One region of the Herbaspirillum sp. GW821-FHT09A12 genome, then DNA from elsewhere that is predicted to be linked to it. Evidence: predicted binding sites of a transcription regulator. Region 1 holds the regulator's gene; each other region holds the start of a gene.

Region 1 (10,559 bases):
GGCCATGGGCCACCGACGCCAGCGTTTTCATCGAGCATGGCGCCACCACCATGCCGGCTGACGCAAAGGAGCCGCTGGCGATAGCCGCGCCGACATCGCGCACGTTGTAGACCACGTCGGCCAGCGCCTCGATATCCTTGCGGCTGCGGTCGAGTTCCTGGTGGATGTTGAGTACGCCGGCGTCCGAGATCAGCAGGTGCGTTTCAACCTGCGCGTGGCCGCGCAGGTGTTCCAGCAGGCGCACGCCATAGACCGCGCCTGTCGCGCCGGTGATGGCGACGATCAGGCGTTGGCGCGGCATGTGGCGGGAATGAGAGGAGTCAATACGGCGTGGCCGGGGCTCAGCCCTTGATCAGGGTTTGCAGTTCACCCGATGCGTACATTTCGTTCATGATGTCCGAACCGCCCACGAATTCTCCCTTCACGTACAGTTGGGGGATGGTCGGCCAGTTCGAATATTCCTTGATGCCTTGGCGCACGTCGGGGCTTTCCAGCACGTTGACGGTGACGATGTTCTCGGCGCCGCTGGCCTTGAGCAATTGGATCGCCTTGCCGGAGAAGCCGCATTGCGGGAATTGCGCGGTGCCCTTCATAAACAGCACGACAGGGTTTTGGGTCACGGTTTCCTTGATCCAGGATTGAACGTCGCTCATGGCTATGCCTTAAAAAATGGTGATTGCCGACATTATATGAAAAAGCCGCCATCCGCGTTTGAAACATGGTTGCGGAAGGCGCCCATGTTGTGCCCGGCCGCGTAAATCATTTGAATTATTTGCAATGTTTCCCGGCGGCCATTTCCATCGGGACGTTCCCGTGGGCAAGAAAGCCGGCGGAAATGAAAAAGGGCGCTTTCGCGCCCTTTCCTCATTGACGGGGCCTGGTACGACCCCGTCGTTGGCGGATCATTATCCGCTATGCACTTGCGCTTGCACTTGCCGCCGCGCCCGAAACGCTGTCTTCCGGCAGCCTCTTGGCCATCGAATGATGGTTTTGCAGACGATCCTTGTGCTTGATGACCTGGCGATCGAGCTTGTCGATCAATGCATCAATGGCCGCGTAGAGATCGTGGGCGATACTTTCCGCATGCAAATCCTTCCCCTTGATATGGACGTTGATTTCCGCCTTCTGTCTTTTTTCTTTTTCTGTCAGTTTATCTACGCTCAGGATGACGCTGATGTCGATCACATTGTCGAAATGGCGCTTGATTCGTGCCAGCTTGCTTTGCACGTATTCCCGGATGGCGGGGGTCAGTTCGAGGTGGTGTCCACTAATGGTCAGATTCATACAACACTCCTATCGTGAAGTCACTGGAGGTTCGTGCATCTCATCCATACGCCTGGAGAGAGTACAGCGTTTGTGTCTGAGGGCATGAATGCTTGCCTGAACACAGCGACGGCTGCAAGTACTACAGAAAAACCGAGGAAAAACTCAGAGGGATTTGCGGAGATTGACTGGTGGAATCTTCAGCACTTCGCGGTATTTTGCGACAGTCCGTCGCGCGACCACCATGCCTTGTTCTGCCAGCATATCCGCAATCTTGCTGTCGGATAATGGGGTCTGCGGGTTTTCGGCTCCTATCAGTTGTTTGATCAGTGCCCGTATCGCGGTGGAGGAGGCTTCACCTCCGGTTTCGGTCGCGACATGGCTACCGAAGAAGTATTTCAACTCGAACATGCCGTGTGGCGTGAGCATGTATTTCTGAGTTGTCACACGCGAGATAGTGCTCTCGTGTAGACCCAGTGTATCAGCAATTTCGCGCAGCACAAGGGGGCGCATGGCAACTGCGCCATGTGAAAAGAAGTTTCTTTGACGTTCGACAATAGCTTGTGCAACTCGCAAAATCGTATCGAAGCGCTGGCGCATATTCTTGATCAGCCACTTCGCTTCCTGCAGCTGCGATGTGAGTGAAACTTCGCCTTTGGATTGCTTGAGCGCACTCGCATACATCGCGTTCACGCGCAGCTTGGGCATCACGTCATGGTTGAGCGTGACCTGCCAGCCGTTCTTTGTTTGTTTGACAATCACGTCCGGCACCACATAGTCGGAGGCGTCGCGGGCGAATTCGGCGCCCGGGTGCGGCCGGCATTGGCGGATGACGGCCTGGGCTTCGCGCAGGTCTTCGTCGTCGCAGTCGAGCGCCTTCTTGATCTTGTTGAAGTCGCGCTGGGCGAACAGCGGCAGGTAATCCTCGACGATCTTCAGCGCCAGCTTGCGCGTGACGAAAGGCACGCCGGGCAGCCGGCGGATCTGCAGCGCCAGGCATTCGCTGGGACTGCGCGCGCCGACGCCGGCCGGGTCAAGGCTTTGCAGCAGCTTGAGCGCGATCGACAGCTCTTCAAGATCGATTCCCAGCTCTTCGGGCAGGTGCGACAGGATATCTTCCAGCGGCTCGTCCAGGTAGCCGTTGTCGTCCAGCGTATCGGCCAGCAGCTCCAGCAGCGCGCGGTCGCGCAGCGTGCGGGCGGTGACGCGGATCTGTTCCACCAGGTGTTCGCGCAGCGTGGTCTGGTGCGCTTCCAGTTGCGGCCGCGCATCCTCATCGTCGGATGATTTGCCGTTGCGCGCGACATCGTCGAAACTCCATTCGGATTCGCCGCTGACGCTGCCCTCAGGCGTGTTGTCCTGGTAGTCGAGGCTGGATTCGCCGTCGCTTGCGGGCGCGGGGGCCTCGGCGCCGCTTTCGCCGGCGCTGTCGGCCACGCCGCTGGAGGGCGAGGCGGAGAGGGCGCCGTCGGCCAGCAGCCGCACCGAATTGTCGAGCGCGTCGTCAAGCCGCTCGAGCAGCGGGTTGTCGGACAGGATCTGTTCCAGTTCCTGATGCAGTTCCAGGGTAGACAATTGCAGCAGCCTGATCGACTGCTGCAATTGCGGCGTCAATGCAAGGTGCTGCGATGTGCGTAACTGGAGGGACTGTTTCATCTGGCTTTCAGGCGCCGCGTGGCCGGCTTGTTACGTGCTGCTTTGTCGTGCGTTGCATGTCGTGCGCTGCGCTGGCGTGGCCTGGCGCAGGGCGCTCACATGCGGAAATGTTCGCCCAGGTAGACGCGCCGCACCGATTCGTTGGCGATGATGTCGTCCGGGCTGCCGCTGGCCAGCACCGTTCCCTGGTTGATGATGTAGGCGCGGTCGCAGATGCCCAGCGTCTCGCGCACGTTGTGGTCGGTGATCAGCACGCCGATGCCGCGTTCCTTGAGGAAGCGCACGATGCGCTGGATCTCGATCACGGCGATCGGGTCGATGCCGGCGAACGGCTCGTCCAGCAGCACGAAGCGCGGATCGGTCGCCAGCGCGCGCGCGATTTCGACGCGGCGCCGTTCGCCGCCCGACAGCGAGAGCGCCTGGCTGTCGCGCAGCTTCTCGATCTGCAGTTCATGCAGCAGGTTGTTGAGGCGGCCTTCGATTTCGTCGCGCGAGAGCGGCTTGCCGTTTTCCTGGCGCAGCTCGAGCACGGCGCGGATATTGTCTTCCACCGTCAGCTTGCGAAATACCGAGGCTTCCTGCGGCAGGTAGGACAGGCCCAGCGTGGCGCGCTTGTGGATCGGCAGGCTTGAGATGGCCGCGCCATCCAGGTCGATTTCGCCGCCGTCGGACGGCACCAGGCCGACGATCATGTAGAACGAGGTGGTCTTGCCGGCGCCGTTGGGCCCCAGCAGGCCGACCACTTCGCCGCTCTGCACTTCCATCGACACGTCGCGCACCACCTGGCGCGCGCCATAGCTTTTCTTCAGTCCGCGGACCACCAGCGAGCTCACCATGTTACTGGTCCTTTCCGGGTTGGGCCGGCTGCGTTGACGGCGCCGGCTGGACAGGCGGATTCTTGGGCTGGATCACCGCGGTGATCCGGCCCGCGCCCGGCTTGCTTTCACCCGAAGCGGTATTGTTGACCGAATAGAATTCGGCGCGGCTGTCGTAGGAGATGAACTCGCCGTTGACCTCGTCGGTAATGCGCTTGCCGTCCATGCGTTGGATGTGCGCGCGGTTGAACAGTTTGGAGATCTCGGTCTGCTCGGAATACTCGATGCGCTCGGCCTGGCCTTCGATCCACAGGTCGGGGCCGCCGTCGCGCTTCTGGCGGAAGCTGGCCAGCGAACCCGGCGCCGCATACAGCACCGCATATTCATAACCGTACTGGTCGGTGGTCAGCACCACGCGGCCGGCCTTGATCAGCAGCGTGCCGCGTGTGAGCACCACGTTGCCGGTGAAGGTCTTTACCTGGCGCACGTCGTCGTAGACCATCTGGTCGGCTTCGATGTTGGTGGGCTTGGTCGAGTCGGCCTTTTCCGCGCGCGCCGCACCGCAGATGGCGAGCAGCAGCAACCAGGGCAATAAGAGTGAGCGTTTCATAAGTTCCTGTCAGGTTGAGTCTTGGCTCAGCGTTTCTTTTGTGTCGGTTCGTAGTAGCCGCGCACGTTGCCCAGCAACTGCACTTCCTGCGTGGCATTGTTGGCGATCATCCCCACGCCGTTCAGTCTGGTGGTGCCCATCGTCATTGCCACCGGTTTGTCGGTCTTGACGATTTCGTCGTCCGGCAGCAGCAACAGGTATTCGGAGACCAGGTGCATCGGGGCCGCGCCGTTGGCGCCGCCGCGCGTGGCGTTGGCGTTGCCGTACATGTGGATCTTGGTCTGGTCGTCGGTCACGCGCGCGGTGTCGGAATACAGCTCCATCGGCGGCTTTTCCTTGTCCAGGCTGTGTACCACCGGCTTGGTGATTTCGAAGGAATCGTCAGTCGGGAAGTGGACCATTCTGGTGCCCGATATGTCGTAGCGCGGCAGCCCGGTCGGGCCCAGTTTCACGTAGTTGAAGTTTTCCAGGTAGTAGTCGGGTTTGCCGGTCGGACGGACGTAGGGCTGCTGGTCGCCGCTGTTGCGCAGCGTTTGCAGCACCCAGAAGCTGCCCAGCGCGAGCGCGATCAGCACCACCAGGAGCACGCCCAGGCGGATGCGTTGCGCCGCGCGCTCGCCGCTGCGGTTGCTCATGCCAGATACGGCGCCAGCGCCGCCTCGTAGTTGCCCTGCGCGGCCAGCACCAGGTCGCACACTTCGCGCACGGCGCCGTTGCCGCCGGTGGCGGCCGTCACATAGTCGCAACGCGATTTGACTTCACGGTGCCCGTTGGCCACGCAAGCCTTGAAGCCGACCCTGGTCAGCACCGGCAGGTCGATGATGTCGTCGCCCAGATAGCCGCAGTCCGCGGCCTGCAGGCCGGTGTGCTGCAATAGCTCCTGGAATGCCAGCCGCTTGTCATGGGCGCCCTGGAAGACGTGGGCGATGCCCAGGTCGTTGGCCCGGCGCAGTACGAAAGGCGATTGGCGCGCGGTGATGATCGCGGCGGCCACGCCGAACTGCTGCATCATCTTGATGCCGTGGCCGTCCAGCGCATTGAAGCGTTTCACCGATTCGCCGTCTTCGCCGTAGAACAGCCCGCCGTCGGTCAGCACGCCGTCGACGTCGAAGATCATCAGCCGCGTGGCGGCGGCCTTGGCGAGGATGGCGGGCGCCAAGGCGCTGGCGAAGGCTGGCGTCATCAGATCACCTTGGCGCGGGTCAGGTCATGGATGTGCAGCGCGCCGGTCAGCACGCCTTGCGCATCGGTCACCAGCAACTGGTTGATGCGGAATTCTTCCATCAATTGCACGGCGTCCACCGCCAGCTGGTCCTGGTTGACGGTGCGCGGATTGGCGTGCATGACGTCGGCGATGGCGAACCGGCTGAAATCCTGTCCGCGTTCCAGCAGGCGGCGCAAGTCGCCGTCGGTGAACACGCCGATCGGGCGGAAATGTTCGTCGACCACGGCGGTCATGGCCATGCCCTTGCGCGTGATCTCCATCAGCGCTTCCGACAGCGAGACATCCGGCCGCACGGCGGGGATGGCGTCGCCGCTGCGCATGACGTCGCGCACATGGGTCAGCAGGCGGCGGCCCAGGGCGCCGCCCGGATGGGAGCGCGCGAAGTCTTCTTCCATGAAGCCGCGCGCATCCAGCAGCGACACCGCCAGGGCGTCGCCCATGGCCAGCGTGGCGGTGGTGCTGGCCGTCGGCGCCAGGTTCAGGGTACAGGCTTCCTGGTCGACGCCCACGTTGAGGTGGACGGCGGCCAGCTCGGCCAGGCTGGATGCATCGTTGCCGGTCATGGCGATGATCACTGCCCCCATGCGCTTGACGATCGGCACGATGGCCAGCAGCTCGGCGGTTTCACCCGAGTTCGAGATGGCAATGAAGACGTCTTTGGGGGTAACCATGCCGAGGTCGCCGTGGGCGGCTTCGGCCGGATGCATGAAGAGCGCCGGGGTGCCGGTGGAGGCCAGTGTGGCAGCGATCTTGCGGCCGATATGGCCGGACTTGCCGATGCCGGACACGACCGCGCGGCCCTGGCAGCCAAGCAACAGATGCACGGCGCGGGCAAGCGGTTCGGAACTGTCGTCGGACAGGCGGTTTTTCAGCGCCAGGATGGCATCGGCTTCGATCTGCAAGGTCTGGCGCGCCAGCGCGATGGCGCGCCGTGCGTCCTCGGTCGAAAAAGATGCGGGCGTGGATTTATCATCGGTTACACTCATAACCGAAGTATAAACGAATTAGCAAAGCAAAAAACTTGCCAGATGTAAGGAGGGGATGCAATGACGGCAAGCGCGCCGCCATTGCGGTTGCGTTGCAGCAGGTGCGCAACACCCGGCTAACCGGTCTGGCAAGCGCCAATATGCCAGATTTGCTGCGCCGGCGGAACGGTCGGCAACGCTGAAAATTGCCATGATGACATGCCTGTTTCCGCCGCTGCCGGGATCGTTTGCATGAATGCCTGCACCGACTTGGTGGGGTTTGTATTGTGCGCCGCGCCGCGAATGCGCATGGCGGTGCGGGGAGGCGTAGGGAGACGCTACCGGGCATGTTTCTCGCTTAGCCGGTTCGCATAGTTCAGCCCATATAAGATCTAACAAGCGAATCATCCACACATGTTTTCTGGACTGGAACTGACTTTATTCCTGCTCGCCGCTGCCGTGCTCGGGGTGGTGGCTTTCCGCATGATGCATCTGCCGCCGATGCTGGGGTACCTGGTGGTCGGCATCGTGATCGGGCCGCATGGCCTGGGTTTCGCCGAAGACAATGAAACCACCCACGCGCTGGCCGAGTTCGGGGTGGTGTTCCTGATGTTTTCCATCGGGCTGGAGTTCTCGCTCAACAAGCTCTCGGCGATGCGCCACATCGTGTTCGGCCTGGGCATGGCGCAGGTGACTGCCACCATCGCCGTGACCATGGTGTTCGGCTGGGCGGTCGCCTATTTCCTGCCGCAGCTCACCTCCATCAGCTGGCAGGCCGCGTTCGCCCTGGGCGGCGCGCTCACCATGTCTTCCACCGCCATCGTCTCCAAGCTGCTCACCGAAAGGCTGGAGCTGGAGACCGAACACGGCCGCCGCATCCTCGGCGTGCTGCTGTTCCAGGATCTGGCGCTGGTGCCGCTCCTGATCGTGGTGCCGGCGCTGGCCAAGGATTCCGGCAACCTGATGGTGACGCTGGGCTGGGCGGTGGCCAAGGCGATGGTGGTGCTGGCCCTGCTGCTGTTCTTCGGCCACAAGCTCATGCGCAGCTGGTTCAAGGTGGTGGTCAAGCGCCGCTCGCAGGAGCTGTTCATGCTCAACCTGCTGCTGATCACGCTGGGGGCGGCCTGGATTACCGAGAAGGCGGGGCTGTCGCTGGCGCTGGGCGCGTTCATCGCCGGCATGCTCATTTCCGAGACCGAGTTCAAGCACCAGGTGGAGGAAGACATCAAGTCCTTCCGCGACGTGCTGCTGGGCCTGTTCTTCATCACCATCGGCATGCTGCTCAACGTGCATACGCTGATCGAGCACTGGTTCCTGGTGCTGCTCTTGCTGATCGGGCCGGTGCTGTTGAAATTCGGCCTGATCGCGGCGCTGGCGCGCCTGTTCGGTTCCAGCACCGGCGTCGCCTTGCGCACCGGGCTGGCGCTGGCGCAGGCGGGGGAGTTCGGCTTCGTGCTGTTGAACCAGGCCGGCGGCCTGAAGCTGATCGATCCCTTGCTGATCCAGGTGATCCTGGCCTCGATGGTGCTGTCCATGCTGGCCGCGCCGTTCATCCTGGCCAAGTCCGACGCCATCGTGATGAAGCTGTCGGCCAATGAATGGATGCTGCAATCGCTGGCGCTGACCCAATTGGCCACGCGCACCATGAACGCGCAGAAGCACGTGATCATCGCCGGTTTCGGCCGCAGCGGGCAAAGCCTGGCGCGCCTGCTGGAGGAGGAGGGCATCACCTACCACGCGCTGGAGATGGACCCGGAGCTGGTGCAGGATGCCCGCAGCGGCGGCGCCAATGTCTCCTACGGCGACGCCGCCCGGCGCGAGAGCCTGGTGGCGGCCGGCATCCACCGCGCCGCGGCGCTGGTGGTGACTTACGCCAGCACGCCGTCGGCCCTGAAGGTGCTGCACCATGCGGCCGAACTGGCGCCGGAGCTGCCGGTGATCGTGCGCAGCTACGACGATGCCGACCTCGACAAGCTGCTCGCCGCCGGCGCCACCGAGGTCGTGCCGGAGTCGCTCGAAGGCAGCCTGATGCTGGCCTCGCATGCGCTGGTGATGCTGGGCATACCGCTGCGCCGCGTGGTGCACCGGGTGCAGGATGCGCGCGATGAGCGCTATGCCTCGCTGCGCGGCTATTTCCATGGCGCCGCCGATATCGATGACGACAGCGAAGGGCTCAACGTGCGCCTGCAGTCGGTGACATTGATCGACGGCGCGCGCGCCATCGGCAAGACCCTGGCCGAGATCGACCTGCCCGGCCTGTGCGGCACCGAAGTCGCCATGCTCAGGCGCGGCAAGCAGCGCGTCGAGGCTGCTCAGGACACGATCCTGATGGGCGGCGACATCGTGGTGCTGCGCGGCAGTTCGGAAAACATCCTGCGGGCGGAGAAGCGCCTGCTCAGTAAATAACCCCCTCCCGCATGGCACTCATCGAACGCATCTGCAGCATCATCCTTCCGGTTTTCGTCATCATCGGCATGGGCTATGGCTACGCTCGCTGGCGCGGCGAAGTGGTGCGCATGGACATGGCGTCGGTCAACCGCGTCTCGATGGAGGCATTGGCGCCGCTGATGATCTTCAGCGCGCTCTCCTCCAAGTCGTTCGACCTTTACCACAACGGCTGGCTGATCCTGGCCAGCGTGCTGATCTCGCTTGGCTCCGGGTTGCTGGCATGGCCGGTGGCGCGGGCGCTGGGTTACGACAAGCGCACTTTCCTGCCGCCCATGATGTACAACAACGGCGGCAACATGGGGCTGCCGCTGTTGCTGCTGGCGTTCGGCCAGGATGCCTTGCCGGCGGCGGTGGCGCTGTTTACCGCCTCTACCTTCGTTTATTTCTCGCTGTGCGTGAAGATGATCCAGTCCGGCCGCGAGCAGCGTCCGGGTTCGCTGCTGCGGCTGGTGTCGAGCCCGATCATGCTGGCGATGATCCTGGGCGTCTTGTTTGCGGTCTTGCACATCAGCCTGCCGGCGCCGCTGTTCTCGGCCATGAAGCTGCTGGGCGAGGCCAGCATTCCCATCATGCTGTTTTCGCTGGGCGTGCGCATGATGGACATCAGCTTCAAGAGCTGGCATATCGGCCTGGTGGGCGCCGTGGTGTGCCCGCTGTCCGGACTGGTTTGCGCGCTGGTGCTGGACCAGCTGTTGCCGCTGACGGCGGTGCAGCGCGGCGAGATGTATCTGTTCGCGGCCTTGCCGCCGGCCGTGCTGTGTTTCATGGTCGCCGAGCAATATCGGCAGGAACCCGACAAGGTTGCCTCCATCGTGCTGATGGGGAATCTGGCGGCGATCGTATTTGTCCCGTTGGGGCTCTGGCTGGGATTGCCCAAGCATTGACTTCTTGCCGGCGGGCATGGCTGGTACGGGAAATGCTTGCGATTAGCTGCGGTATTCTGCGGTATCCATGGCCGTCGGCCACGGAATACAAGAAAAACCGATGTCGCGTTCCAGCGTTGTCGCGGCGTCAACAGCCATGACTCAAGGGGGCATATGTTCAGCAAATTGACGATCAAGGCGCGCCTGATCTTTGTTATCGGTTTCCTCGGCATCCTGTTAACGGCCTCCGGCGTGCTCGGGCTGGTCAGCCTCAAATCCACCAATACGCAGATGCGTTCGCTTTACGAGGATCGCCTGGTGGCGTTGTCCCAGTTGGAGACGATAGCCAGCGCCATCGACAGCGGCCGCTATGGCATCGCGACGGCCATCGTCGGCGACTCCGGCGAAATCGACAAAGGCATGGATCAGCTGGAGCAGGCCCTCAAGGGCAGCGACAAGGTCCTGACGGCCTATCTCGAGACCTACCTGACTCCGGAAGAAAAGGTCTTGGCCGACAAATTCATTCCGCAGCGCCAGAAGTTCATCGCCGAAGGCGTGAAGCCGGCAGTCGAGGCTCTGCGCAACCGCGATTTCCAGGGCGCCAGCGACCTGTATGGCAACGCCATGCTCAAACTGTTTTCCGACGTGCATGCCACCATGGGGGAGCTGATGAATTTGCAGCGCCGGGTCGGCCGCGAGCTGTATGAGGACGCG
Region 2 (10,559 bases), on a different contig from region 1:
GCTTGATGGCGGGGTTGCCCTGAATCAGGGCAAAGGCTTCCCGGGGCGTGACGGCCCCGCGGTAGGGAAGCTGGCCGTCCTGGGCGCGCTGGCTGGCAGTGGTGAGGATCTGTTCTTGGGTCATCGGCGCCTCGTTGGACTATCGGGGTTGGAAATGGCTAAAAATTATAAATAAATTAAAAGATTAATTCTTTTGGCGCAGTGGATGCATCGATCTGCATCGATTCTTTACACGGAGGCACTAAATAAGTGCGTATTGACCATTGAATGCACCATAATGGTGTTTATTGGTGCAATTCAGTTAATTTGCACTAAAATAATGCATAAATTCAAGTTGCATGCACTGAAGGGAACGGCCGTCCAGCCCCTGCTCCCTAAAATATTCCATTATTGCCGCCCTTGAAAGGGCGGTGGCATGGAATCTGCTATCATCCGCGTCTGAGTTCCGGCGCAAGACCGTTGTATCAAATGCAAAGATCCAGTCGCAGAAAACGGCTCAACCCCCCAAATTTATACTACTTCCTCGTTTTAGGAGATTCGCATGGCAAGGACGGCCGCAGAGGTTTTGAAGATGGTGAAGGACAACGAAGTCAAGTTTGTTGACTTCCGTTTCGCGGACACCCGAGGCAAGGAACAGCACGTTTCCGTGCCTGTTTCGCATTTCGACATCGACAAGTTCGAATCCGGTCACGCTTTCGACGGTTCGTCGATCGCAGGCTGGAAGGGTATCGAAGCCTCCGACATGCTGTTGATCCCGGACCCGAACACTGCCAACATCGACCCGTTCATGGAAGAAACCACGCTGTTCATGCAGTGTGACGTGATCGAGCCGTCCGACGGCAAGGGCTACGACCGCGACCCGCGTTCCATCGCCAAGCGCGCCGAAGCCTACCTGAAGTCCTCCGGCCTGGGCGACACCGCCTACTTCGGCCCGGAGCCAGAATTCTTCATCTTCGACGGCGTGCGCTGGGGCGCTGACATGTCCGGTTCCTTCGTCAAGATCGATTCCGAAGAAGCTTCCTGGAGCACCGGCGCCAAGATCGAAGGCGGCAACTCCGGCCACCGTCCGACCGTCAAGGGCGGCTACTTCCCGGTTCCTCCGGTCGACAGCTTCCAGGACATGCGTTCGGAAATGTGCCTGATCCTGGAATCCCTGGGCATCCCAGTCGAAGTGCATCACCACGAAGTGGCCGGCGCCGGTCAAAACGAAATCGGCACCAAGTTCTCGACCCTGGTCGAGCGCGCCGACTGGACCCAGAACCTGAAGTACGTGGTCTGGAACGTCGCCCACACCTACGGCAAGACCGCGACCTTCATGCCCAAGCCGCTGGTCGGCGACAACGGTTCCGGCATGCACGTTCACCAATCGATCTGGAAAGACGGCAAGAACCTGTTCGCAGGCGACGGCTATGCCGGCCTGTCCGAAACGGCGCTGTTCTACATCGGCGGCATCATCAAGCACGCCAAGGCGCTCAACGCGATCACCAACCCCGGCACCAACTCGTACAAGCGCCTGGTTCCAGGCTTTGAAGCCCCGGTCAAGCTGGCCTACTCGGCCCGCAACCGTTCGGCATCGATCCGTATCCCGCACGTGGCCAACCCGAAGGGCCGCCGCATTGAAACCCGCTTCCCGGACCCGCTGGCCAACCCGTACCTGTGCTTCGCCGCGTTGCTGATGGCAGGCCTGGACGGCGTGCAAAACAAGATCCACCCGGGCGAAGCCGCGACCAAGGACCTGTACCACCTGCCGCCGGAAGAAGACAAGCTGATCCCGACCGTCTGCGCCTCGCTGGAAGAAGCGCTGGACCACCTGGACAAGGACCGCGAGTTCCTGACCCGCGGCGGCGTCTTCACCGACAGCATGATCGATGCCTATCTGGAACTGAAGGGTCAGGAAGTTCAACGCTTCCGCATGACCACTCACCCGATCGAATTCGATATGTACTACTCGCTGTAATCGAAGACGGGTCTTCAAAAAAAGGGGAAGCTTGCTTCCCCTTTTTGTTTATGCGCAGCCGGAGCGCGCGCCGTCTTGTCACAAGGCGGTAGAGGTTTTCCGGAGGATGCGATGAGGAGCAGGCGTGGTTGGGGATGGGCGGCGGCACTGCTGGCCGGCGCGGCGGCGGGGCACGCTGCCGACATCTACGTATGCACCGGCAGCGGCGGCGTCGAATACCGCGATGACGCGCGTGCGGCGCATTGCCGCAAGGGCGTGCTGGCGCCGCTGGGCGCGGTTAGCGGCAATGGCAATGGCAATGGCAATGGCGTTGCCACAGGGCGGAAGGATTTGTCGCCGCCGGCGCCGGCCGATGAAGAGCGTTCCCGCATCGTGTTGCGCGAACGCCTGGCGGCAGAGCGCAGCAGGCTGGATGCGCTCAGGCGCGAATATAACGACGGCCAACCCGAGCGACGCGGCGACGAGCGCAACTACGCCCGATACCAGGCGCGCAGCGCGGCCTTGAAGGATGCGCTCGGGCAAAGCGCGGCGGCCGTCGCCGCGCTTGAGCGGGCGCTCAAGGATTGATGTACAACATGCGGCGGCATGCGGGCTTGCCCGAAACTTGCTAGAGCATTAGCGCGGATTGGCAAATGCAGGGCCCGACGGCCGCCTTTGCGATGCAACAAGCGCTGGCGAAGTGGCCGCCATCCGCCACCAACGATTTCAGGGTCAACAATAATCCGAATGAAGACAAATTTCTCCTCGCTTGACGGCCTCGACCTGCTGGCTTCGGCGGTGATCATTCTGGATGCCCGGGGCGGCATCGTGTACGCCAACGCCGCGGCGGAGAACCTGCTGGAAAGCTCGTTCAAGGTCTTGTCGCAGCAGAAGCTCTCGGAACTCTTCCTCAACGGCACGGAACTGTCCGCGCTGTTCTCCCAGGCCATCGAACACCAGTTCGCCGACAAGCGCCTGGACCTGGTGCTGGAACGCGCCAACCGCGAGCCCTTGCAGGTGCATACCATCGTCACGCCGCTGGACAACCCGGACATGCCGGTGCTGCTCGAGCTGCGCGAGAACGTGCAGCAACTCAAGCTGGACCGCGAAGAGCGCATGTTCGACCAGAGCCAGGCCAACAAGGAACTGATCCGCAACCTGGCGCACGAGATCAAGAACCCGCTGGGCGGCATCCGCGGCGCGGCGCAATTGCTGGAGCTGGAGTTGCCCGAGCGCCACCTGAAGGAATTGCGCGAATACACCCAGGTCATCATCAAGGAAGCCGACCGGCTGCAAACGCTGGTGGACCGCCTGCTGGCGCCGCACCGCCATCCGCACATCGTGGGCGACGTCAACATCCACGAAGTGTGCGAACGCGTGCGCAGCCTGATCATGGCCGAGTTCCCGCAGGGCCTGACCATCAGGCGCGACTACGACCTCTCCATCCCCGAATTCCGCGGCGACAAGGAGCAGCTTATCCAGGCGCTGCTCAACATCGTCCACAACGCGGCGCAAGCCCTGGTCGAACGCATCCGCGCCGGCGACGGCGAGCTGATTTTGCGCACGCGCGTGAGCCGGCAAGTGACGCTATCCAAGGTGCGATACCGGCTGGCACTAGACTTGCATATCATCGATAACGGCCCGGGCATCCCCCCCGACATCCAGGAAAGGATTTTCTATCCGCTGGTGTCGGGACGCGAGGGAGGCAGCGGGCTCGGATTGACGCTGGCGCAGACTTTCGTTCACCAGCACATGGGCGTGATCGAATGCGAGAGCCGGCCGGGATGTACCGATTTCAGAATACTAATACCGCTGCCGTGAGCCAATGGCCGCAGGCAGCGCGCCAAACCAGTGTGATGGAAGCAATTCGCCATCGGGGGCTGTCGTTGCGGTGTGCCGCCACGCTGCACTACAGAAGCATTAACAGCATGACCAACGCAGGAAAAGTTATTTATGAAGCCAATCTGGATTGTTGACGACGACGAATCGATACGCTGGGTTCTCGAAAAGGCCCTGGCCCGAGAAAATCTCGCCACGCAAAGTTTTTCCAGCGCGCGCGACGCCATACAAGCCCTGCAAAGCGGTACGCCGCAGGTCCTGGTTTCCGATATCCGCATGCCGGGCGCGTCCGGGCTTGAATTGCTGCAGACCATCAAGGCCAAGCATCCCGGCATCCCTGTCATCATCATCACCGCATTCTCCGACCTGGATTCGGCCGTCTCGGCGTTCCAGGGCGGCGCCTTCGAATACCTGGCCAAGCCTTTCGACGTCGACAAGGCGGTCGAACTGATCCGCCGCGCGCTCGACGAAAGCCTGCGCGAAATCGATGTCGAGCAGTCGGCCGCGCAGACCCCCGAAATCCTCGGCCAGGCGCCGGCGATGCAAGACGTGTTCCGCGCCATCGGCCGCCTGTCGCAATCCAACGTGACGGTGCTGATCACCGGCGAGTCCGGTTCCGGCAAGGAACTGGTGGCGCGCGCATTGCACAAGCACAGCCCGCGCGCCAGCCAGCCCTTCGTCGCCTTGAACACCGCGGCGATCCCCAAGGACCTGCTGGAATCCGAACTGTTCGGCCATGAGCGCGGCGCCTTCACCGGCGCGCAAGCGATGCGCCGCGGCCGCTTCGAGCAGGCCGAAGGCGGCACGCTGTTCCTCGATGAAATCGGCGACATGCCGCTGGACTTGCAGACGCGCCTGTTGCGCGTGCTGTCGGACGGCCATTTCTACCGCGTCGGCGGCCATCAGTCCTTGAAGGCCAATGTGCGGGTGATCGCGGCCACGCACCAGAACCTGGAACATCGCGTGCGCGAAGGCCTGTTCCGGGAAGACTTGTACCATCGCCTGAACGTGATCCGCCTGCGCTTGCCCAGCCTGCGCGAGCGCAGCGAAGACATTCCGATCCTGGCGCGCCACTTCCTCACGCAGAGCGCGCGTCAACTGGGGGTGGAGGCCAAGCGCCTGTCGCCGCAGGCGATGCAGTTCCTGTCGCAGCTGGAGTTCGCCGGCAACGTGCGCCAGCTGGAAAACCTGTGCAACTGGATCACCGTGATGGCGCCCGGCCAGACGGTGGAGATCAAGGACCTGCCGCAGGACCTGGTGGAAGAGCGCGTGCATGCGCCGCAGCCGGCGCAGACGCTGTCGGCCCCGGCCTCGGCGGCCATGCCGCAGCCGGCGGGCGGCGAGGCCGGCTACCCGGCGCCTGCCGAAGCCAGCCACGCCAACTGGATTTCCCTGCTGGAAGCCGAAGCCGCGCACATGCTGGCGCAGGAACAGCCGGAGGTGATGGACATCCTGGGCCGCCAGTTCGAGGCGGCGCTGATCAAGATCGCGCTCAAGCACACGCATGGCCGCAAGAACGACGCGGCGGTGCGCCTGGGGATCGGACGCAATACCATCACCCGCAAGATCCAGGAACTGGGCATCGGCGGCGCCGAAGACGATTGAGCCGCACGGCGTTGCCGAAAAGAGAAATGGCCCGCATCCAACGATGCGGGCCATTTTCATTGGCGCTGCCTGGGCGCCATCGGTGCGCCGGGCCAGCCATTTGCAGGCCGGCCCGGCGAGGCCGTCAGCGCAGGCGCAGCACCAGGCGCGCCGACAGGCTGGCCAACAGGCTCAGTACGGCGCCGAAGATCACGAAGTAGCTCACCGACAGCTTGTTGCCGGTGAAGTCGATCAGCCAGGTGATGATCAGGCCGGCGAAGCCGCCGAAGATGGTCACGGCGATGTTATAGGCCAGCGACATGCCGGTGCCGCGCGTGGCGACCGGGAAGATATCGGCCAGCAATGCAGGCATCGCGGCGAAGTACATGGTCATCAGCACGCCGATCACGGTCTGCAGCAACAGCAATTGTAGGAAGCCCGGCGAGTTGGTCAGGAACACGAACATCGGATAGGTCAGCACGATGTACAGCGCGCTGCTGGCGATCATGAACGGGGTGCGGCCGATCTTGTCGGACCAGGCGCCCACCAGCGGCGAACCCAGCGCCATGATGATGCCGGCCACCGACATGGCGGCGAACGAGGACCATGCCGGCAGGCTGAGCTGCTTGACCGCGTAAGTCGGGATGTACAGCGACAGGTAGACCGAGACGGTGGCCATGATCACGCTGCCCGAACCGATTAGCAGGCGCAGCTTCTGGCTGGAGAAGGTGTCGCGCAGCGGAGCATCGGTCTTCTCGGTGGAATCCTTGAACTCGGGCGACTCGTCCAGGTGGCGGCGGATGTAGATGCCGGCCGGCGCGATCAGCAGGCCGAACACGAACGGCACGCGCCAGCCCCACGAGGCCAACTGGTCGGCTGTGAGCATGTTGTTGAGCACGGCGCCGAAGATGGCCGCCAGCAGCAGGCTCACGCCCTGGCTGGCGACCTGCCAGCTGGAGAAGAAGCCGCGGCGGTGCGGCGCGTGTTCCACCAGGAAGGCGGTCGAGCTGCCGAATTCGCCGCCGGCGGAAAAGCCCTGGATCATCTTGCCCAGCGCGATGCCGGCCGGAGCCAAGAGGCCGATGCTTTCATAGTTGGGCATGAACGCGATCAGCGCGGTGCCGATGGTCATGAGCATGATCGACAGCATCAGTGCCGACTTGCGGCCGACGCGGTCGGAGTAGGCGCCGAGCACCACCGCGCCCAGCGGACGCATGAAGAAGGAGACGCCGAAGGTGCCGAAGGTCAGCAGCAGCGAGACGGTGTCGTTCCCGGTCGGGAAGAACTGTTTGGCGATGACGACCGCGAAGGCGCCGTAGATCAGGATATCGAACCATTCGAGCGCATTGCCGATGGACGAGGAAATGATGGCGCGCCTGGCCTGCGGATGCGTATGTTCGGCCGTCGGTGAAACGGTTGTTGTGGTCATGGTTCTTCCCTTTTTTTGAATGACGCCTGTGGATGAAAATGCGCAGTAGCGCCCTGAGCGACAGGGCCTTGCAGGAAGGGGCCGACAGCCGTCGCCTGGCTTGGCAAGTCGTGCCGACTGAGGGCTCTAGCCGCTACAGCGGCCGAGCATAGGCGGCGGGCGAACTTGCTGTCAAGAAGCGCAAGCGCCCGATTATCAGGCGCTGGGAAGGTGTTTGAAATTCCATGCGGCGTAAATAATTTACGGCCAGGCGACGGCGAGCTGATTGATGAGTTTGCCGGCGGGGCGCCGTTGCCATGTCGTCATGGTAGCTCGGATTCGCCGGCCTCTTTCAGCTTGCGCCACAACGTCGTGCGGCTGATCCCGAGTTGGCGCGCCGCCGCCGCCCGGTTGCCGCCGCAGCGCTGCAGGATCGTCCGGATGTCCGGCAGCGCCGGTTCTGGCAACGCCGCCGACGATGGCGATGGCGCCGGCATCGCTTGCCGGAGGCCGGCCGCGGCGATTTCAGGCGCGACGCCTTGTATCAGTGCCGGCGTCAATGCCTGCAGCGGTTCGGCGGCGAGAAACAGCGCCAGCCTTTCCATCATGTTGCGCAGCTCGCGCACATTGCCCGGCCATGCGTACCCGGCCAGCAGCGGCGCGCAATGCGCGATCTCGGCGTGCAGGTTGGCGTGCGGGCGCACATCCAGCGCCGCCAGCGCGTGCTTGAGGTGCCATTCGGCCAGCGCCGCGATGTCTTCGCGGCGTTCGCGCAGCGGCGGCAGTTGCAGGCGCAACACGCCCAGCCGGTAATACAGGTCGGCGCGGAAACGGCCTTCCCGCACGCGCGCATCGAGGTCGCAGTGGGTGGCGCTGATGATGCGCACATTCACGGGGATGGGGCGCGTGCCGCCCACCCGCACCACCTCGCGTTCTTCCAGCACTCGCAGCAAGCGCGTCTGCAACGGCAGCGGCATTTCGCCGATCTCGTCAAGCAGCAGCGTGCCGCGGTTGGCCGCTTCGAACAGGCCGGCGCGCCCGCCGCGGCGCGAGCCGGTGAAGGCGCCTTCCTCGTAGCCGAACAGCTCGGACTCCAGCAGCGACTCGGCCAGCGCGCCGCAATTGACCGCCACGAAGGGATGCGCCGCCTGTACCTTGCCCTGCATCAGCGGATGGGCGCGGTGGATCGCCTGGGCCGCCAGTTCCTTGCCGGTGCCGGTTTCGCCCTGGATCAGCACGGTGGCCGGCGAGCGCGCGAACAGTGTGATCGACTGGCGGACGATTTCCATCGCCGGCGACTCGCCGCGCAGGTCGTTGATGTGATGCCGCGCGCGCAGCGTATCGGCCACCGGCAGGCTGCGCCCGCGGGTGGATTCCAGCTGGGTCAGGCGCGCCAGTTCCAGCGCGTCTTCGAACGCCTGGCGCACCGAGGCCGAGGAATAGATGAATACGCCCTGCAGGCCCGCTTCCTCGGCCAGGTCGGTGATCAGCCCGGCGCCCACGATGGCCTTGATGCCGGCGGCCTTGAGATCATTGACCTGGGCGCGCGCGTCTTCCTCGGTGGCATAGGTGCGCTGCACGATGTCCAGGCCGAACATCTGCTGGAATTCGGCCAGCGCCGGCATGGTTTCCTGATAGGTGATCAGGCCGATGCGCGGCGTTAGCTTGCGGGCGCGGGCCAGCGCCTGCATCACGTCGAAGCCGCTGGCGCAGGCCACGATCACCGGTACCGGCAGGCGGCTCTTGAGGTAGGCGCCGTTGGAGCCGGCCGAGATGACCGCGTCGCAGCGCTCGGTCGCCAGTCGTTCGCGGATGTGGCGCACCGCGTCGTCGAAGCCCAGGTGGATGGGCTCGATGTCGGCCAGCTCGTCGAACTCCAGCGTGATGTCGCGGAACAGCTCGGACAGGCGGGAAACCGATACCGTCCAGATGACGGGTTTGTCGGCCGGGCGGTCGGCATCGCGATAGGCAGGGCGTTTCATTGGAAGATGATGTGTTTCATTTGGTGTTTCATGAAACAAAAATGTAACACATATGAAACCATTTCGCTGTCCGATCTAAGCATGGGAAACAAGTCTCTGTCGCGTTATGGCTAGGGAAAGGAATCCCCTAAGTCATTGATTTTGCTTCGTTTGGAACCAGGGGCGGGAGGAGGCCGTCGGCGGGGTTCGCTTTTCGATCCGGGGTGTGGCACGGGCGTTGCAATGCAGTCTGCCAGTTTGTCCGCTGAAACGTCGCCGCGATTGCCTGGCGCCCGGTCCAGCGTATCCAGCAACCCATCCAGAAGGTGTCACCATGGCTCTCCACTCCGCAGGCGCAGCATTTCGCAAGGCCGTCCAGGAAGAATCCCCGCTGCAGGTCATCGGCGCGATCAACGCCAACCACGCATTGCTGGCCAAGCGCGCCGGCTTTCGCGCGATCTACCTGTCCGGCGGCGGCGTGGCGGCCGGCTCGCTGGGCTTGCCCGACCTGGGCATCTCCAATCTCGACGATGTGTTGACCGATGTGCGCCGCATCACCGACGTTTGCGACCTGCCGTTGCTGGTGGATGTCGATACCGGTTTCGGCGCCTCGGCCTTCAACGTCGCCCGCACCGTCAAGTCGATGATCAAGTTCGGCGCCGCCGCCATCCACATCGAAGACCAGGTCGGCGCCAAGCGCTGCGGCCACCGCCCCGGCAAGGAAATCGTTAGCAAGCAGGAAATGGTGGATCGCATCAAGGCCGCCGTCGATGCCCGGACCGATGACAATTTCGTGATCATGGCGCGCACCGATGCCCTGGCCGTCGAAGGCCTGGAGGCGGCCATCGAGCGCGCGGTGGCCTGTGTCGAAGCCGGCGCCGACATGATCTTCCCGGAAGCCATCACCGACCTGGCGATGTACAAGAAATTCGCCAATGCGGTGAAGGTGCCGATCCTGGCCAACATCACCGAGTTCGGCTCGACCCCGCTGTTTACCGTAGATGAACTCAAGGGCGCCGACGTCGGCCTGGTGCTGTATCCGCTGTCGGCCTTCCGTGCCATGAACAAGGCGGCCGAGAACGTCTACAACGCGATCCGCCGCGACGGCACGCAGAAGAACGTGGTCGACACCATGCAAACGCGCATGGAGTTGTACGATCGCATCGATTACCACACCTACGAGCAGAAGCTCGATGCGCTGTTCGCGCAGCAGAAGAGCAAATAAGAGAAAACGTCATCACATGGCGCGCGGCCAGCCGGGCGCCATCAACGCATAAGCAATACATAACCGATACCCCTGAGGAGAACACGATGAGCGAGCAGCAGACAACCCCGGCAGCCGGCGCCTTCAAGCCCAAGAAATCCGTGGCGCTGTCCGGCGTGACGGCCGGCAACACCGCGCTGTGCACCGTCGGCAAGACCGGCAACGACCTGCATTACCGCGGCTACGACATCCTGGACGTGGCCGATAGCTGCGAATTCGAAGAGATCGCCCACCTGCTGGTGCACGGCAAGCTGCCCACCGCGGCCGAACTGCGCGCCTACAAGGCCAAGTTGAAGGCGCTGCGCGGCCTGCCGGCCAATGTGAAGGCGGCGCTGGAATGGCTGCCCGCCGCTTCGCACCCGATGGACGTGATGCGCACCGGCGTCTCCGCGCTGGGCTGCGTGCTGCCCGAGAAGGACGATCACAATACCCCCGGCGCGCGCGACATCGCCGACCGCCTGATGGCGTCGCTGGGTTCCATGCTGCTGTACTGGTACCACTACAGCCACAACGGCAAGCGCATCGAAGTCGAGACCGACGATGATTCGATCGGCGCCCACTTCCTGC
Region 3 (10,559 bases), on a different contig from region 1:
AGCGACACCGCCTGGCGTGAGACGCCGCCATTGGCGCGGTACCACTTGCCGGCGCCCGGCGTGGTCAGCAGCGCATGGGCGCCGTCGCCAAGCTCGGCCGTGATCGCCAGCTGGTCGCCGCCGACGATGCCGCCGGGCGGATGCACGATGATGGCGTGGCACACCGCGGGCGTCTCCGGATACAGCGGCTTTTGCACGCGCAGCGGGCCGAAGTGCTGGCGCCGCGTCAGGCGCGTGGTGCCGGCGTCATCGGTGAAGCCCAGCAGCAGGCGGGCGTGGTCCGGCGCGTGCTTTGGTTCAGCGTGCGCAGCGCTCCCTCCGGTCACGGCGACGGGAAGGAGCGGGGGCGTGCTGGCGGTGTCGGCTTGGCCGGGAATGCGTTTCATACAAAGACGACAATGCTGGAGTTCGGGCTGGAATTCAGAACGGGCGGCAACGCCGCGCGCCGGGAAGTTGAATGCTCCCTGCGCGCACGGCATGAAGATGCGTTGTTATAGCAGACCTGCCGCAAAAACGCATGCCTTGCCGAAGCGGCATGCGCGGCGGCGGGACCGCCGGCGTTACACCGCCAGGTGTTTCTTGACGTTCTCGTCATCCATCTGGTCTTGCGTGCCGGCCGCCACCACTTCGCCGCGCGACATCACGGCAAAGGTGTCGGCCAGCTCGCGCGCGAAATCGAAATATTGTTCGCACAGCAAAATGCCGATATCGCCGCGCTGGCGTAACAGGCTGATGACGCGGCCGATATCCTTGATGATCGAAGGCTGGATGCCTTCGGTCGGTTCATCCAGGATGATCAGCTTGGGCTCGGCCAGCAAGGCGCGGGCGATCGCCAGTTGCTGCTGCTGGCCGCCGGAGAGGTCGCCGCCGCGCCGGTGCAGCATTTCCTTCAACACCGGGAACAGCTCGTAGACCTCGCCCTTGATCACCGAGGCCTTGCGGCCGGACTGGGTGGCCATGCCCATGAGCATGTTCTCTTCCACCGTCAGGCGCGCGAAGATCTCGCGGCCCTGCGGCACATAGGCGATGCCGAGTTTGGCGCGCTGGTGCGGCTTGAGTTTGGTGATGTCGTGGCCGTCGAACGTGACGTTGCCCCTGGCCACCGGCAGCACGCCCATCAGGCATTTGAGCAGCGTGGTCTTGCCCACGCCGTTGCGTCCCAGCAGTGACAGGCACTTGCCCTTTTCGACATTGAGCGACACCCCGCGCAGCGTGTGCGCGGCGCCGTAGTACTGGTTCAGTTGGTTGACTTGCAGCATAGTGTTAACGCCCCAGATAGACTTCGATCACGCGTTCGTTGGACTGCACCTGCTGCATATTGCCCTCGGCCAGCACCGAACCCTCATGCAGCACCGTGACCTTGCCGCCCTGCGCGATCTCCTCGACGAAACCCATGTCGTGCTCCACCACCATGATCGAATGCTTGCCGCGCAACTCGTTCAACAGTTCGGCGGTGCGCACGGTTTCGGCATCGGACATGCCGGCCACCGGTTCGTCCAGCAGCAGCAATTGCGGTTCCTGCATCAGCAGCATGCCGATTTCCAGCCATTGCTTCTGGCCGTGCGAGAGCAGGCCGGCCAGGCGGTTTTCCTGGCCGTTCAAGCGGATCAGTTTGAGGATCTCCTCGATCTTGCCGATCTGTTCCGACGACAGGCGCGCGAACAGCGTGGTCTTGACGCGCTTGTCCATCTTCATCGCCAGCTCCAGGTTGTCGAACACCGTGTGCTGCTCGAACACGGTAGGGCGCTGGAACTTGCGGCCGATGCCGGCGTGCGCGATCTCGTACTCGGTCATCCGGGTCAGGTCGATGCTCTGGCCGAAGAAGGCGGTGCCGGCAGTCGGTCGCGTCTTGCCGGTGATCACGTCCATCATGGTGGTCTTGCCGGCGCCGTTGGGGCCGATGATGCAGCGCAGTTCGCCCACCGAGATGTCGAGGTTGAGGTTGTTGATGGCACGGAAACCGTCGAACACGACCGAGATGTTTTCCAGGTAGAGGATGGCGCCGTGGGTGGTGTCCACGCCTTCGGGTTTGATGCGTTCGTAGGACGCGCCGTGGTCGGCGTGCGGCGTGTCGACATTGCCACCCAGGCCGCCGATGCCGGCCGGGGCGCTGGGCGCCTTGCCCGGTTCGATTGCGCTCATGCTGCCTCCTTGGTCGCGGCCTCGCCTTCGGCGGCCGGCGCGGGTTGCGCGTCGCGCTTTTTCAGTTTCTGGATCAGGCCGACGATGCCCTGCGGCAGGAACAGCGTGACCAGGATGAAGATCAGGCCCAGCGCATACAGCCACAGGTCGGGGAAAGCCGCGGTGAACCAGCTCTTGAGGCCATTGACGGTGAACGCGCCGATGATCGGGCCCAGGAGCGTGCCGCGTCCGCCCACCGCCGCCCAGATCACCATCTCGATCGAGTTGGCCGGCGACATTTCCGAGGGATTGATGATGCCCACCTGCGGCACGTAGAGGGCGCCGGCGATGCCGCAGATCACGGCCGACAGCGTCCACACGAACAGCTTGAACCACAGCGGGTTGTAGCCGATGAACATCAGGCGCGACTCGGAGTCGCGCACGCCCTGCAGCACCCGGCCCAGCTTGGAAGTGACGATCATGCGGCACACGAACAGCGCGCCGAACAGCAGCGCCAGCGTCACCAGGTAGATGGCCGCCTTGGTGCCCGGCGCGGTAATGGTGAAGCCGAGGATGCGCTTGAAGTCGGTAAAGCCGTTGTTGCCGCCGAAGCCGGTGTCGTTGCGGAAGAACAGCAGCATGAAGGCGAAGGTCATCGCTTGCGTGATGATCGAGAAGTACACGCCCTTGATGCGCGAACGGAAGGCGAAGTAGCCGAACACGAAAGCCAAAAGGCCCGGCACCAGCACCACCAGCAGCATGGCGAACCAGAAGTGCTCGGTCATCCACCAGTACCAGGGATAGGCCTTCCAGTTGAGGAACACCATGAAGTCCGGCAGGTTGCTCTGGTACACGCCGTCGCGGCCGATGGCGCGCATCAGGTACATGCCGTGCGCATAGCCGCCCAGCGCGAAGAATACGCCGTGGCCCAGCGACAGGATGCCGGTATAGCCCCACACCAAGTCCAGCGCCAGCGCCGCCATGGCATAGCACATGAACTTGCCGACCAGGGCGATGGTGTAGCCCGACACATGCAGCGCGCTGCCCTCGGGGAAGGCCAGGTTGCAGATCGGCAGCAGCGCCAGGATCACGGTGCAGACCACGATGCCGCTCCAGGCGGGCTTCGAAAATAAAGAGGGTCGCATGATCATGGTGTTCATTCCACGCTCCTTCCCTTGAGTGCGAAGAGTCCCTGCGGACGCTTCTGGATGAAGACGATGATGAACACCAGGATGGCGATCTTGGCCAATACCGCGCCGGCCACCGGTTCCAGGAACTTGTTGACTTCACCGAGGCCGAATGCCGCGATCACGGTGCCGGCCAGCTGGCCGACGCCGCCCAGCACCACCACCATGAAGGAGTCGACGATATAGCCCTGGCCGAGATCGGGGCCGACGTTGCCCAACTGCGACAGCGCCACGCCGCCCAGGCCGGCGATGCCGCAGCCCAGGCCGAAGGTCATCATGTCGATCTTGCCGGTGGACACGCCCACGCAGGAGGCCATGCGGCGGTTCTGCGTGACCGCGCGCACGAACAGGCCCAGGCGCGTCTTGTTGAGGATCAGCCACACCGCGAACACCACGAACAGCGCGAAGAACACGATCACGATGCGGTTGTAGGACAGCACCAGCGACCCCAGCACGGTGACGCCGCCCGACATCCAGCTCGGGTTGGCGACCTCGACGTTCTGCGCGCCGAAGATGGAGCGCACGCCCTGCATCAGCATCAGGCTGATGCCCCAGGTGCACAGCAGGGTTTCCAGCGGACGGCCATAGAGCCAGCGGATCACCAGGCGCTCCAGCGCGATGCCGACCGCGCCGGCGACGATGAACGCCGCCGGCAATGCCACCACGAGATAAGCGTCGATGGCGCCGGGGAAGTATTTGCGGAACACCAGTTGGCACACATAGGTGGTGTAGGCGCCGATCATCAGCAGCTCGCCGTGCGCCATGTTGATGATGCCCATCAGGCCGAAGGTGATGGCCAGGCCCAGCGCCGCCAGCAGCAGCACGCTGCCCAGCGAGATGCCGTAGAACAGCTTGCCGGCGAAATCGACGATCGACAGGTGGCGCTCCAGCGCCGCCAGCGTGCGCACGGCCTCGATCCGCACGCCTTCGTCGGGTTCGAGGTAGCTGCCGTCGGGATTTTTGGCCAGCATCTGTTGCAGCGCGGGTTTGAGCGATGCGTTGGTGGTGTCGCCCAGGGTTTTCACCGCGGCGCGCCGGGTGGCGGGATCGGGCGCATGCAGGTTGGCGGTGGCCTGCACTTGCTGCAGCACGTCCTTGATCTGCGGATCGGTTTCCTTGGCCAATGCCTTTTCGATCAGCGGCAGCTGCGCCGGATCGGCATTCTTGAGCAGGTCGGCGGCGGCCGCCAGGCGGATGTTGCGCTCCTGGGACAGCAGTTTCAGGCCCGACATCGCGCCTTCGACCGCGCCGCGCAGGCGGTTGTTGACGGTGATGCCCTCGGCATCGTCCGGCGCCGGGCCGGTCTGGTCGGTGGCCGGATTGAAGGCGTTGCCGGCATCGTCGACGATCAGCACCTCGCCGGCCGGCGTGGCGTACAGCGCGTCGCTGTTCAAGGCATTGAGGATCTTCACCGCATCGTCATTGGCGAGTGCGGCAATCTTATTGACCGCCTCGATGCGGGCATCGGGATCGTCTCCTCCCAAGGGTTTCAACAGATCCGGTGCGATGGCGGCACCGGCGGCCAGCGCGTGTGCGCAGAGCCACATCGCGAGCATCGCGCGTAAGAGCTTGAAGGCTGTTTTCATTTTTGGTTCTGGTCCCGGCGCTGCCGGACGTAGGGCGATATGCCGGACGGTGGGCGGCAGGCACAGCGGGAAGCGGCTGTTTTGTCGTGGTGGGGTGACCGCTGGGCTGGCGGTGCGCCTTCGATATGCCGCGTTGCGGCTACTCAGTCCGAACGGACGGTGGGTATAACAGATCCCGTTCGGACTGAGTAGCGGCGTAGCCGCGTATCGAAGGCGCACCCCGGCGCCATGACTGCAATTACATCTTCTGCTTGCCTTCGTTGCCCGGGATATACGGGCTCCACGGTTGCGCGCGGATGGTGGTCTTGGTCTTGTTGACCACGTTGAACTGGCCGTCGGCCTTGATTTCACCGATCATCACCGGCTTGTGCAGGTGGTGGTTGGTCTTGTCCATTTCCAGCGTGTAGCCGGACGGCGCCTTGAAGGTCTGGCCGCCCATCGCCGCGATCACCTTGTCGGTGTCGGTCGACTTGGCTTTTTCCACGGCCTGCTTCCACATGTAGATGCCGACGTAGGTCGCTTCCATCGGGTCGTTGGTCACCACGGTGTCGGCGTTGGGCAGGCCCTTGGCCTTGGCGTAGGCTTTCCACTTCTTGATGAAGGCGGCATTGACCGGGTTCTTCACCGATTCGAAGTAGTTCCAGGCCGCCAGGTGGCCCACCAGCGGCTTGGTGTCGACGCCGCGCAGTTCCTCTTCACCCACCGAGAACGCCACCACCGGCACGTCGGTCGCCTTCAGGCCGGCGTTGCCCAGTTCCTTGTAGAACGGCACGTTGGAGTCGCCGTTGATGGTCGAGATCACCGCGGTCTTGCCGCCGGCCGCGAACTTCTTGATGTTGGCGACGATGGTCTGGTAATCGGAGTGGCCGAACGGGGTGTAGACCTCGTCGATGTCGGAGTCCTTCACGCCCTTGCTGTGCAGGAAGGCGCGCAGGATCTTGTTGGTAGTGCGCGGATAGACATAGTCGGTGCCCAGCAGCACGAAGCGCTTGGCGCCGCCGCCTTCTTTCGACATCAGGTATTCGGTGGCCGGGATCGCCTGCTGGTTCGGCGCCGCGCCGGTGTAGAACACGTTCTTCTCCAACTCTTCGCCTTCATACTGCACCGGGTAGAACAGCAGGCTGTTCAATTCCTTGAACACCGGCAGCACCGACTTGCGCGACACCGAGGTCCAGCAGCCGAACACCACCGAAACCTTGTCCTGCGAAATCAGCTGGCGCGCCTTCTCGGCGAACAGCGGCCAGTTGGAAGCCGGGTCGACCACCACCGGTTCCAGCTTCTTGCCCATCACGCCGCCGGCGGCGTTGATTTCATCGATGGTCATCAGCGCCACGTCCTTCAACGAGGTTTCCGAGATCGCCATGGTGCCGGAGAGGGAGTGCAGGATGCCAACCTTGATGGTGTCCGCGGCGAAGGCGGACGGAAGCCAGGACGATGCGGCCAGTGCGAATGCGCCAAGTGCAGTTGCTTTCAGTACGGTACGACGTGACATGGTTGCTCCCTCAGAGAATAGAGTTGGAAGAGTTTTTCTGACTGCCCTGTGGCTTTAGCAGAATGCGTGCCAATGATGGGGCGCGGGTGGCCGCATGCATCAAAGCGGGGCGTGGGAGGGCGAGGGAGGGGCAACATTGTTGCCAATGTGCGTGAATTTCCGCACCAAATTCGGGATATTTTTGCGGCAAGGCAAGAATCTTGCCCTCGCCTTCACCAAGCTGGCGCTGGTCTGTGTGCGAAATTGGGGCGCGCGGCGGCAGGCCAAGCCGGCACGGCGAACCACCGTCTTCGCGCCATGCCGGCTTGGCGGGAGGGCGGCGGTTCAGCGCAGCAGTACGCGCTGCATGAACTGGCGGATCGGGAATTCGATCATGTTTTGCACCATGACGGGCAGCTCCAGCGGCCGCATGATCATCTTGATCGTGGTTTCCGGCTTCAGGTTGATGCGTACCGTACGGCTCATCCGGGAGGTCAGCTCCTTCAGGCGCTCCGGATCGGCGGCCAGGTCCGGGCGGTGCACTTTCACCACATGGCGGATGGCGCAGTCGGCGTCTTCGTTCTTCAGTTCCAGCGTGCGCCGGCCGAGCGTGCCGAGCACGCGCGAACGGCCGATCTTTTCCAGGCTGCGGTAGCGCCGGAAATATTGGTAGAAATGCTTGTAATGGTTCACCTCATCGTTGGCGATAAGCCCGGCCAGTTGCTTCAATACCGGCTCATCGGTGGCGCGCGCCAGCGCCCGGTAGTAAGTCGCGGTGCCGGTCTCGACCACGCAACGGGCGGCCAGCTCCTGCGCGCGGGTGGGTTCCAGCAGTTCCACCTTGCAATATTGCGAATACTCATCAAGGAAGCTCGTATAGGCGCGTTCCCACTCGAACTCCGGCCACACGTAGGCCACATAGGCGCGCAACGCGGCGCCGTGCTGCAGTTCCTCGCGTTCCCATTGTTCGCGCAGCCAGCTTTCCACCTCGTCATCGCCGCGGTAATACTCGACCAGGTTGTGGGTATAGAGGTCGGAGCCGCTTTCGATGAAGGAAGCGCAGGCCACGAGGTAGAACAGATTCTCATCCTTGCGGGCACGCGCGGTGTCGATGCGCGCGAAGTCGATGTCGTCGACGGTCCAGTGGGTTTTTTCTTCACGGCGTGCGCTCATCTGCTTTTCCTCGGCGTGGTTGGCATCAAGGTATGATGCAGCGCGGTATCTTTGGTTCAGGCAATGGTCGTCGCCTTGCGTTTCTTTGCATGCCGGCCGCGCATTTAGGTCGATTGTCAGGCCTATGTCAGCCGTGGCCGGCTGCCCCTTGCCTGAAGGAAAACGGCCGAGGATCTATAATGGCAGGCCTCACTCCACCGGCCGTCAATATACGGCCGTCCACCGAATTCCCCATGCGCACCAAAGAAACCTCGCAAGACACATCGCTCTCGACGGGCAAATTCCCCCCATGGCTGGCGGTGCTCGCGGCCCTCACCGCGATGGGCGCGCTGGCCATCGACATGTACTTGCCCAGTTTCACCGCCATTGCGCAAGACCTTAACGTCGGCACCAACCTGGTCCAGCTCACGCTGGCCACTTTCCTGGTCGGCCTGGCGCTGGGCCAGATGTTCTACGGCCCGCTGTCCGACCGCTTCGGCCGCAAGCCGCCGCTGTTCTTCGGCATCACGCTGTATTTCATCTGTTCGCTGCTGTGCGTCTTCGCGCAAAACATCGAGACGCTGATCGTGCTGCGCTTCTTCCAGGGCCTGGGCGGCAGCGCCGGCATGGTGATCCCGCGCGCGATGGTGCGCGACCGCATGGGCGCCGAGGGCTCGGCCAAGGCCTTCTCGATGCTGATGCTGGTGTTCGGCCTGGCGCCTATCCTGGCGCCGTTCATCGGCGGCATCATGCTGGTGGCGGCGAGCTGGCGCGGCATCTTCGTGGTGCTGACCATCTTCGGCCTGCTGTGCCTGGTCGGCACCCGCAAGTACCTGACCGAGACCGTCGACGTGCATCAGGCCGAGCCCTTGCACCTGGGGCGCACGCTGCGCCAGTACTGGGGGCTGCTGCGCCACAGGCAATTCATGGCCTACGTGCTGTGCGGCGGCCTGGTGCAGGCCGGCATGTTCGCCTACATCGCCGGCGGCCCGTTCGTGATCATCGAGCTGCATGGCATCAAGCCGCAGTACTTCGGCTTCGTCTTCGCTTCCAACGCCATCGGCCTGATCGCCGCCTCGCAGGTCAATGCGCGGCTGGTGATGAAGCGCTCGGCCGAGCGCGTGCTGGGCCGCGTGCTGTGGCTGCCGGCCGGCCTGTCGCTGTTCGTGGCGCTGATGGTGGCGGCCGGCCAGGAAAGCCTGCCTTTGCTGCTGGTCGGCTTCTTCGGTTTTCTTACCGCCTACGGTTTCACCGGCCCCAACGCCACGGCCGTCGCCTTGAAGCACCAGGGCCGCCAGGCCGGCACCGCGGCGGCATTGATGGGGACGCTGCAATTCGGCATGGGTGTGCTGTCAGGTGTGGCGATGAGCTTGTGGCATGACGGCACGGCCCTGCCGCTGGTGACGGTGATGGCGGTATGCGGCATATCGGCGTTCCTGCTGTATCACCTGGTGGCCAAGCATGAGACTGCGGCGCCGGCGGTGGCGCCGCGATGACCTGAGCCGACCCGTAGTTGAAGTGAAGAGCGCCGCTGGTGACAGCGGCGTTTTCTTTTGCGGGCGGCGGATGCGCGCCTCGCCTGCGGCATTCCCAACTTGGCGCACGCCTTCCCTGGCGCGCACATTCTTGGCGCTGGACGGCCCGCATCCGCGGCATCGGCCCCCGCATTTTCCCGCGCCATGGCTCGCCGGCGTTTGGCACGCTAATTGCTGATCCCGCTGTCGCGGTCTGACCAGTCAGGCCGGGAGAGGATTGCATCCATGAGCATGCCCAACATCGCAGCGCAGACCTTGCAGCGGCAGATCCTGTCGGGGACCTATCGGCCCGGCGAGATGCTGCCCAGCCAGCGCGAGCTGTCGGAGTCCATGGGCATCAGCCGGGCGTCGCTGCGCGAGGCGCTGTCGATGCTGGAGGCGCTCGGCTTCATCCGTTCGGTGCCGGGCAAGGGCACGCTGGTGGCCGAGCGGCAGGCCGGGCGCGTGACGCCGCCGCCGTTGCCGGCCCCAGCCGCCGGAGCGGCCGCGCCCGACATGGAACTGGCCGCCACCTTCCAGCTGCGCTATGTACTGGAGCCGGCCGCCGCCGCGCTCGCGGCGCGCCATATCAATGCGCACGCCACGCCGCGCCTGTGGGGCATCCAGGCGCGCTTCGAAGACGCGCTGAAGAACCTCGACCTGGTCAGCGCCTCGCATGCCGACCTCGAATTCCACCAGTTGATCGCCGAACTTTCCGGCAACCCCGGTTTCGTGCAGGTAGTGCGCCAGTTCGAGAACCCGATCAGCCACAGCCTGCGGGTGCCCTTCGCCGATCCCGAGCGCATCTGGGCGCCGGCCGCGGAGCATCGCGCCATCGCCGCCGCGATCTCGGCGGGCGACGCCGACACCGCGCGGCGCGCCATGCAGCAACATCTGGTCAACGCCGCCGCCCGCGTCGAACTGGCGTTCATTCCTCCCTGACATGTTGCCGTTGCCGGTTTCTTGCGTTACCCGCCTCTGCCGTCCGTTTCATCTGTCGTCGTTTCCACCGCCACACCAACAAAGGAAAGCACTGATATGAAATTCCCGCAAACCGCAACCTTGACGCTGGCCTGCAGCCTGGCCTTCGGCGCGTTCGCTTCATTGGCCGCGATGCCCGCGCATGCCGAGAAGGTGCTGCGCATCGCCATGACCGCCGGCGACATCCCGCGCACGCTGGGCCAGCCCGACCAGGGCTTCGAGGGCAACCGCTTCACCGGCATCCCGATGTACGACGGCCTGACGCAATGGGATTTGTCCAAGGCCGACCGCGCCAGCGAACTGATCCCCGACCTCGCGCTGTCGTGGGCGGTGGACGCCAAGGACAAGACCAAGTGGATCTTCAAGTTGCGCCCCGGCGTGAAGTTCCATGACGGCTCCGCCTTCAATGCCGACGCCGTGGTGTGGAACGTCAACAAGGTGCTGGACAAGAACGCCCCGCAGTTCGATCCCAGCCAGGTCGGCGTGACCGCCTCGCGCATGCCCACGCTGCGTTCGGCCAGGAAGATCGACGACATGACGGTCGAGC

What was found. The regulator sigma-54, encoded in region 1, starts transcription at its own class of promoters, with help from an activator protein. The targets are predictions, from matches to a motif close to TGGCANGNAANCTGCTTT.
Region 2: prpB (methylisocitrate lyase) is a predicted target of sigma-54. The motif match lies at 8,956-8,973, and genes of this name have one in related genera.
Region 3: urtA (urea ABC transporter substrate-binding protein) is a predicted target of sigma-54. The motif match lies at 6,441-6,458, and genes of this name have one in related genera.

Annotation. Positions count from the first base shown of each region.
Region 1 is NZ_JBWKPR010000007.1:165,892-176,450, forward strand. Features, by position in the region: gene AC07N6_RS16480 (UbiX family flavin prenyltransferase) at 1-301, opposite strand, end outside; gene grxD (Grx4 family monothiol glutaredoxin) at 342-653, opposite strand; gene hpf (ribosome hibernation-promoting factor, HPF/YfiA family) at 913-1,284, opposite strand; gene AC07N6_RS16495 (RNA polymerase factor sigma-54) at 1,429-2,919, opposite strand; gene lptB (LPS export ABC transporter ATP-binding protein) at 3,015-3,755, opposite strand; gene lptA (lipopolysaccharide transport periplasmic protein LptA) at 3,757-4,344, opposite strand; gene lptC (LPS export ABC transporter periplasmic protein LptC) at 4,371-4,979, opposite strand; gene AC07N6_RS16515 (KdsC family phosphatase) at 4,976-5,527, opposite strand; gene AC07N6_RS16520 (KpsF/GutQ family sugar-phosphate isomerase) at 5,527-6,555, opposite strand; gene AC07N6_RS16525 (cation:proton antiporter domain-containing protein) at 6,949-8,940, shown strand; gene AC07N6_RS16530 (AEC family transporter) at 8,952-9,866, shown strand; gene AC07N6_RS16535 (methyl-accepting chemotaxis protein) at 10,020-10,559, shown strand, end outside.
Region 2 is NZ_JBWKPR010000013.1:13,624-24,182, reverse strand. Features, by position in the region: gene AC07N6_RS20520 (rhodanese-like domain-containing protein) at 1-124, opposite strand, end outside; gene glnA (type I glutamate--ammonia ligase) at 542-1,957, shown strand; gene AC07N6_RS20510 (DUF4124 domain-containing protein) at 2,069-2,524, shown strand; gene glnL (nitrogen regulation protein NR(II)) at 2,684-3,757, shown strand; gene ntrC (nitrogen regulation protein NR(I)) at 3,890-5,380, shown strand; gene AC07N6_RS20495 (MFS transporter) at 5,505-6,788, opposite strand; gene prpR (propionate catabolism operon regulatory protein PrpR) at 7,091-8,749, opposite strand; gene prpB (methylisocitrate lyase) at 9,063-9,953, shown strand; gene prpC (bifunctional 2-methylcitrate synthase/citrate synthase) at 10,040-10,559, shown strand, end outside.
Region 3 is NZ_JBWKPR010000009.1:150,076-160,634, reverse strand. Features, by position in the region: gene AC07N6_RS18075 (urease accessory protein UreD) at 1-386, opposite strand, end outside; gene urtE (urea ABC transporter ATP-binding subunit UrtE) at 561-1,259, opposite strand; gene urtD (urea ABC transporter ATP-binding protein UrtD) at 1,264-2,142, opposite strand; gene urtC (urea ABC transporter permease subunit UrtC) at 2,139-3,281, opposite strand; gene urtB (urea ABC transporter permease subunit UrtB) at 3,278-4,894, opposite strand; gene urtA (urea ABC transporter substrate-binding protein) at 5,133-6,386, opposite strand; gene AC07N6_RS18045 (ferritin-like domain-containing protein) at 6,711-7,538, opposite strand; gene AC07N6_RS18040 (Bcr/CflA family multidrug efflux MFS transporter) at 7,772-9,013, shown strand; gene AC07N6_RS18035 (FadR/GntR family transcriptional regulator) at 9,278-9,973, shown strand; gene AC07N6_RS18030 (ABC transporter substrate-binding protein) at 10,070-10,559, shown strand, end outside.